Linked DNA regions of Kineosporia sp. NBRC 101731. The protein of the gene in region 1 interacts with the protein of each later gene in a pairwise test. Links are inferred from orthologs where the notes say so. Each region holds a gene or a part of one and is shown in the gene's direction. Other genes may lie near its edges. The genes, in order: lysA and QSK05_RS14365.

Region 1 (3,216 bases):
CATGCTCGGTGCCGACCACCACGGCTATGTGCAGCGGCTCAAGGCGATCGCGGCCTGTGCCGGCGACGACCCGGAGACCTCGCTCGAGGTGCTGATCGGTCAGCTGGTCAGTGTGGGCGGCGCCCGGCTGAGCAAGCGGGCCGGCAACATCATCGAGCTGAAAGACCTGGTCGACTGGCTGGGCGCCGACGCCGTGCGCTACAGCCTGGCTCGTTACCCGGCCGACTCCCCGCTCACGCTCGACGGTGAGGTCCTGCAGAAGAAGACGAACGACAACCCGGTCTTCTACGTGCAGTACGCCCACGCCCGGCTCTGCTCGCTGGCCAACCAGGCCCGGGAGCACGGCGTGGACCGCTCGGTGTTCGAGCCGTCGCTGCTCGACCACGCCACCGAGAACGCCCTGATCGCCGCGCTCGCCCAGTTCCCGGCGATCGTGGCGCAGTCGGCCGAATTGCGTGAACCGCACCGGGTGGCGCGGCATCTCGAGGTCGTGGCCGGCGCGTTCCACAAGTGGTACGACGAATGCCGGGTCACGCCGCGTGGCGACGACCCGGTGGAAGACGTGCACCGCACCCGGCTCTGGCTGGCCGAGGCCAGCAAGCAGGTGCTGGCCAACGGTCTGAACCTGCTGGGCGTGAGCGCGCCCGAGCGAATGTGAACCATCAGACGTGAGGAAGAGCGGAAGCATCATGGGTGCGCATGAGGCGGGCGAGCTGCACAGCCCTGGGTACGGCGGCGTGGCGACGGTTCCGGCCTGGCTGAGGCCGCCGGACGACGTCAACGACCTGCAGGAGGGGCTGTGGTCCCAGACCGTCCACCGGGCGGACGACGGCGCGCTGAAGATCGGCGGTGTGAGCGTCGCCGATCTGGCGGCCGAGTTCGGAACGCCGGCCTTCGTGCTCGACGAGGTCGACTTCCGCGCTCGCGCAACGGGTTTCCGTGATGCTTTCGCCTCGGCCTTCGCCGGGGTCGGCGGTGCGGACGTCTACTACGCGGGCAAGGCATTCCTCTGCACGGCGGTCGCCCGCTGGATCGCGGAAGACGGCCTCTTCCTTGACACCTGCTCCGGCGGTGAACTTGCCGTCGCGCTCCGGGCCGGTGTGCCGGGCGAGCGGATCGCCCTGCACGGCAACAACAAACTCGAGAGTGAGATCGACCGGGCGGTCGCGGCCGGCGTCGGCCGCATCGTCATCGACTCGATGATCGAGATCGACCGCGTCGCCGAGGCCGCGGCCCGGCACGGCGTGGTGCAGCCGGTCTTCGTACGGGTCACGGTCGGCGTCGAGGCCCACACCCACGAATACGTCTCGACCGCGCACGAAGACCAGAAGTTCGGTCTCTCCCTCGCGGGTGGTGTCGCGGCCGAGGCGATCGCGAAGGTCCTGAACACCCCGTCGCTGCGCCTGCTCGGCCTGCACAGCCACATCGGGTCGCAGATCTTCGACACGCAGGGCTTCGAGGTAGCCGCGCGCCGCCTGCTCGGCCTGCACGCCTCGGTGGAGAAAGACCACGGCGTGGTGCTGCCCGAGATCGACCTGGGCGGTGGCTTCGGCATCGCCTACACCAGCCAGCACGACCCGCTCGAGCCCAAGGCCCTGGCCGACCAGCTCGCCGAGCTCGTCATCCGCGAGTGCCGGGGCCTGGGCATCGCGGTGCCGCGGGTCTCGATCGAGCCGGGCCGGGCGATCGCCGGTCCCAGCACGTTCACGCTCTACCGGGTCGGCACGCTGAAAGACGTCACGATCGATCACGGCGGTGTGCGCCGCTACGTGTCGGTGGACGGCGGCATGAGCGACAACATCCGCACCGCGCTCTACGACGCCGACTACTCGTGCACCCTGGCCTCCCGCACGTCCGACGCCACGGCTGCGCTCTGCCGCGTGGTGGGCAAGCACTGCGAGAGCGGCGACATCGTGGTGCGCGACGAGTTCCTGCCCGGCGATGTCGCCCCCGGCGACCTGCTCGCCGTCCCGGCCACCGGCGCCTACTGCCGCAGCATGGCCAGCCAGTACAACCACGTCCCCCGCCCGCCGGTGATCGCCGTGCGTGACGGCAAGGCCCGTGTCATCGTGCGCCGGGAAACTGAAGACGACCTGCTCGCCCTGGACGTCGGCTGACAGTTGGTGCGTAGTGGTCAGTAGTGGTCAGTAAGGGGACGGCGCCGAGCATGCATCGAGCTCGGTGCCGTCTTCCTTTTGCCCCGATACTGAGTCGATGAGCCGAACCCCCGCCGGGGTACCCCGGGCGATGCGCAGGCTGGGTACCGACCTGGCCACGTGGCGGCGGATCCGGCGGCTGACGGTCGAGGAGTTGTCGCAGCGTTCGGGGGTCGGGATCGCGACGATCACCCGCCTCGAGGGGGGTCAGGGGGCACCGCTGGAACACGTGATGCGCGTGGCGGCGGCGCTCGGGGTCGGGGAGGTGCTGGCCACAGCTCTCACACCGCGCAACGTTCTGGCGCGCAGCACTCCGGTGACGTCCCGGAATCCTCCGGCCCCTAAGGTGCCCCCTAAAGCCTGACGTTTCGCCACGTTGCGGCAAAAAGCCTGGTGGGCGGGGTTGTCAGCCCCTATTTCTGTGGCGTAGTTCAAGTTCGGGCCCTGTGCTTGAGGGCCCGGCCTTCCTAAGCTGAGGCCCATGGACGATCTGTCGCTCGCCGCGCTGTTCGATCCGGCCGAGCGCGCCGCCTGGCTGAAGCTGGTGGCCTCGGCCCTGGTCAAGGCCGGCCGGATGACGCCCGATCAAGACCCGGCCGAGGCAGAACGTCTGCTCACCAGCTTCACCTATGACGGCATCGGGGTGCGCCCCCTCTACACGCAGGACGACGCGATCGGTGACGACGTGGTCGGGGTGCCGGGCCGCGCGCCCTTCACCCGGGGCACCCGGATCTCCCCGGCGGACGGCTGGGACGTGCGCCAACTTCACCTCGACCCCGACCCGGCGGTCACCCACGAGGCGGTGATGGCCGATCTGGAGAACGGCGTCACCTCGCTCTGGCTGGCCGGAATGCCGCCGGGCAGTCTGAAGCAGGTGCTCGACGGGGTCCTGCTCGACCTGGCACCGGTGGTGCTCGACGCGGGTACCGGCACGCTTGAGGCTGCGGACGAGTTCCTGGCGCTTCTCGGAGACGTCCAGCCGGCCGGCGGAAATCTCGGTGCCGACCCGATCGGCCTGCGGGCGCGGCTCGGGAACTCCTACGAGCCCGATCTGGCCGAA
Region 2 (3,086 bases), on another replicon or contig:
CTCCGTGACCGTGGAGGAGTTCCGGCCGACCTGGCGGTCAGGCGTCAACGGGTCGTCCCGCGATAGACCCCGATCATGTGCCGCCCACCGCCCCCCCGCCCGCCGAGCAGATACTCCGCCGGATCGAGGCTCTCGTGAGATCCCGCAGCACCGAACTCTGGGAATGAGGTCAGGCCAGGTGCTGGGCCAGGAAGCGGAACTGGTCCGGCACCAGGCTGCGCCAGTAGTTCGTCGTATGGCCCCCGTCACCGGTCGAGCCCTGCGGCTGCGGGTCGCACCGGCTGCGGTACCGCTTCGTCTCGGCGTAGAACGGATCGTCGCTGCCGCAGGAGACGCTCAGCGGGAACGGGCCCTTGATGCCGGGATGCCGGGACAGGGCGCCCCAGCGGGTGAAGTCCTCGGCGTCGTCGAAGGAACCGGCCGAGCTCACCGCACCGCTGGCGAACAGGGCCGGGCTCGACGCCGCCGCGGCGACCAGCTGACCGGGCGCACCGAAGCGCCCGTTCGTGGCCTCGCGCGCCAGCAGGAGAGATCCGTAGCCACCCATCGAATATCCCATGCTGGCGACCTTCTTCGTACTGAAGCCGAGCTCGGCCACCCGCGGGAGCAACTCGTCCTGCAGCATGGCCAGCGCATTGTCGCCGGAGGCCCGCGGATGCCAGTAGGTCTCGCCGCCGTCCATGGAGATCACTCCGAACGGCGCCCCACCCTCCTGAACGTGCTGGGCCAGGTACTGGTGCAGAGCCAGGCCGCCGAACGCCGAATGGGCACTGTCGCCCCGGCCGTGCAGCACGAGCACCACCGGCAGACCGTCGGGGTCCTGGTCGGGCGGTGTCACCCAGCCCCAGGTCACCTCCCGGCCCCGGGCGGCGGAGTCGAACGTCTCGAAGGTCGGGTCCGAGCCACCGGCGTCCGGAGCTCCGGCCACCACCTGCCCGATGCCCAGCGCGCTCCGCAACCGGGCCCGCCCGGGCAGCACGCCGTTGAGCGACCCGGCCACGGCCGCGCCGGACAGCGCGATGCCCGAGACACCGGCCAGCAGCACGCGGCGGGTGATATGCCCGGAAGAAGCCATGGCGGTGATTATGCCGCGACGGAGAACACCTCCCGGTGCGGGATGCCGTAGTTTCACCGTGTGCAGCGGGTTCTCGTGGTGGAAGACGATCTGGTGATCGCCGACGCGGTCGCGCGGCGGCTGGAGAAGGAGGGTTTCGCGGTCGACGTCGTGCACGACGGTCGCGCGGCGGTAGAAACCTTTCGCGACGAGACCGACCTGCTGGTGCTCGACGTCATGCTCCCGGGCCTGGACGGGCTGGAGGTCTGCCGCCGGGTGCAGGCCGTGCGGCCGGTGCCGGTCCTCATGCTCACCGCCCGCGCCGACGAGGCCGACCGCATCATCGGTCTGGGAGTCGGGGCGGACGACTACCTGACCAAGCCGTTCAGCCCCCGTGAGCTGGTGGCCCGGGTCCGGGCGCTGCTGCGGCGGGTGGAGCGGGCGCAGGAGCTGGCCCTGCGGCGGGCCGGTCTGGACCTCGGCCGGGGCTTGACCGTGGATGTGGCGGCCCGCCGGGTGGATCTGGCCGGGCAGGAGATCCATCTGACCCGCACCGAGTTCGACCTGCTGCACGCCCTGGGCCGCCGGGCGGGCGAGGTGGTGCTGCGCGAGACGCTGCTCACCGAGGTCTGGTCGTGGCCGGAGGCACCCAAGACCTCCCGGGCCATGGACACCCACGTGAAGGCGCTGCGCCGCAAGCTCGGGCCCGGCCGCATCCGCACGGTGCACGGCGTCGGGTACGCCCTGGACACCCCATGACGGCGATGGACCGGCTCGCGCTCTGGTGGGACCGGGTGCGCCCGCTCGACCCGGTGCCCTCGATCAAGATGAAGTTCGCCCTGCTGGTGGCGGTGAACCTGGTGCTCACCGCCGGGGTGACCTGGTTCGCGGTGGTGGAACTGCACTGGCGCACCCGCTACGGCATGATCGTCGCCAGCCTGATCGTGCTGGCCGTCAGCCAGGTCGTGGGTCACGGCATGACCCTGCCCCTGCGCCAGATGACCGCCGCCGTGCGGGAACTGGCGGCCGGTCGCCCGGCCCCGCCCCTGCAGACCAACAGCCGTGACGAGGTCGGTGAGCTGGCCCGGGCCTTCACGGTCATGACCGCCCAGCTCGCCGCGGTCGATCAGCAACGACGGCAATTGCTGGCGGACGTCGGTCACGAGTTGCGCACGCCCGTCGCCGCCCTGCGCGCCCAGGTGGAGAACCTGGTGGACGGGGTGCGCGCCCCGGACGAGCCGGCGCTGGGTGAGGTGCTGGCCCAGGTCGAGCGGCTCGGTGACCTGCTCACCCAGTTCCTGCACCTGGCCAGCACCGACGGCGGGGCGCAGACGCTCCAGCGCCGGCCGGTCGATCTGCAGGAGCTGATCGCGCCGGTGGTCACCGAGATCCGCACGGCCCGGCCCGGTCCGTCGATCACCGTCGACGTCTCCCCCGGGCTGGTCGCCGACGTCGACCCCGCCCGGATGAGCCAGGTGCTCACCAACCTGCTGGACAACGCGGCCCGTCACGCCGGGGACGGCGGGAAGGTGACCGTGAGCGCCCGCGCGCTCACCTCGTCCACCCGTGCGGGTCTGGCCCTCGAGGTGACCGACAACGGACCGGGCATACCGCGCGAGGACTGGCAGAGCGTTTTCGAGCGCTTCGGCTCCGGATCGCCGACGGCCCAGGTCACCTCGCGGCTGGACGGCGGCACCGGCTTGGGTCTGGCCATCGCCCGCTGGGCCGTGGTGCTGCACGGCGGACGGATCGCGGTGGTGCCCGCCGAGGGTGACGGCTGCCGGATCCGCGTGGAGATCCCGGCCTGCCCCGGGCCGGAAGAGTTCTAGAACTCCGGGGAGATTTTGCATGATCACGGAAGGGTTCGGGGGTCTTCACGGAATCTCCACAACCTGACCACAGGAAGCTCCCCGGGTCGCTCCTACCGTCGGCGGCATGAACGACACTCCGGCCCTCGGTCTGTCCACGCCGTCCTGGGCCGATCCGCCGCCACCGCGACTGAGACTGCTGGCGGGGGCGCTGCTCTGCGCCG

The links.
Region 2: the proteins of lysA (region 1) and QSK05_RS14365 interact in binary tests that used the Escherichia coli proteins (3 or more experiments, as listed by UniProt). The link is inferred for Kineosporia sp. NBRC 101731 from one-to-one orthologs.

The regions. Positions count from the first base shown.
Region 1 is NZ_BSTC01000001.1:1,501,797-1,505,012, forward strand. The notes cover bases 1-2,903. They hold lysA (diaminopimelate decarboxylase), read left to right. Parts: upstream 1-689; coding sequence 690-2,117; downstream 2,118-2,903. Other genes in these bases: argS (arginine--tRNA ligase), read left to right, coding at 1-658; QSK05_RS06650 (helix-turn-helix domain-containing protein), read left to right, coding at 2,215-2,520; QSK05_RS06655 (methylmalonyl-CoA mutase subunit beta), read left to right, coding at 2,638-2,903. In the rest of the region: more of QSK05_RS06655, read left to right, coding at 2,904-3,216. UniProt on the Escherichia coli protein: Specifically catalyzes the decarboxylation of meso-diaminopimelate (meso-DAP) to L-lysine. Is not active against the DD- or LL-isomers of diaminopimelate.
Region 2 is NZ_BSTC01000004.1:317,229-320,314, forward strand. Bases 202-2,974 are described here. They hold QSK05_RS14365 (response regulator transcription factor), read left to right. Parts: upstream 202-1,135; coding sequence 1,136-1,813; downstream 1,814-2,974. Other genes in these bases: QSK05_RS14360 (alpha/beta hydrolase), read right to left, coding at 202-1,075; QSK05_RS14370 (HAMP domain-containing sensor histidine kinase), read left to right, coding at 1,810-2,883. Also shown: more of QSK05_RS14360, read right to left, coding at 170-201; QSK05_RS14375 (DUF4153 domain-containing protein), read left to right, coding at 2,990-3,086. UniProt on the Escherichia coli protein: Response regulator member of the two-component regulatory system CpxA/CpxR which responds to envelope stress response by activating expression of downstream genes including cpxP, degP, dsbA and ppiA.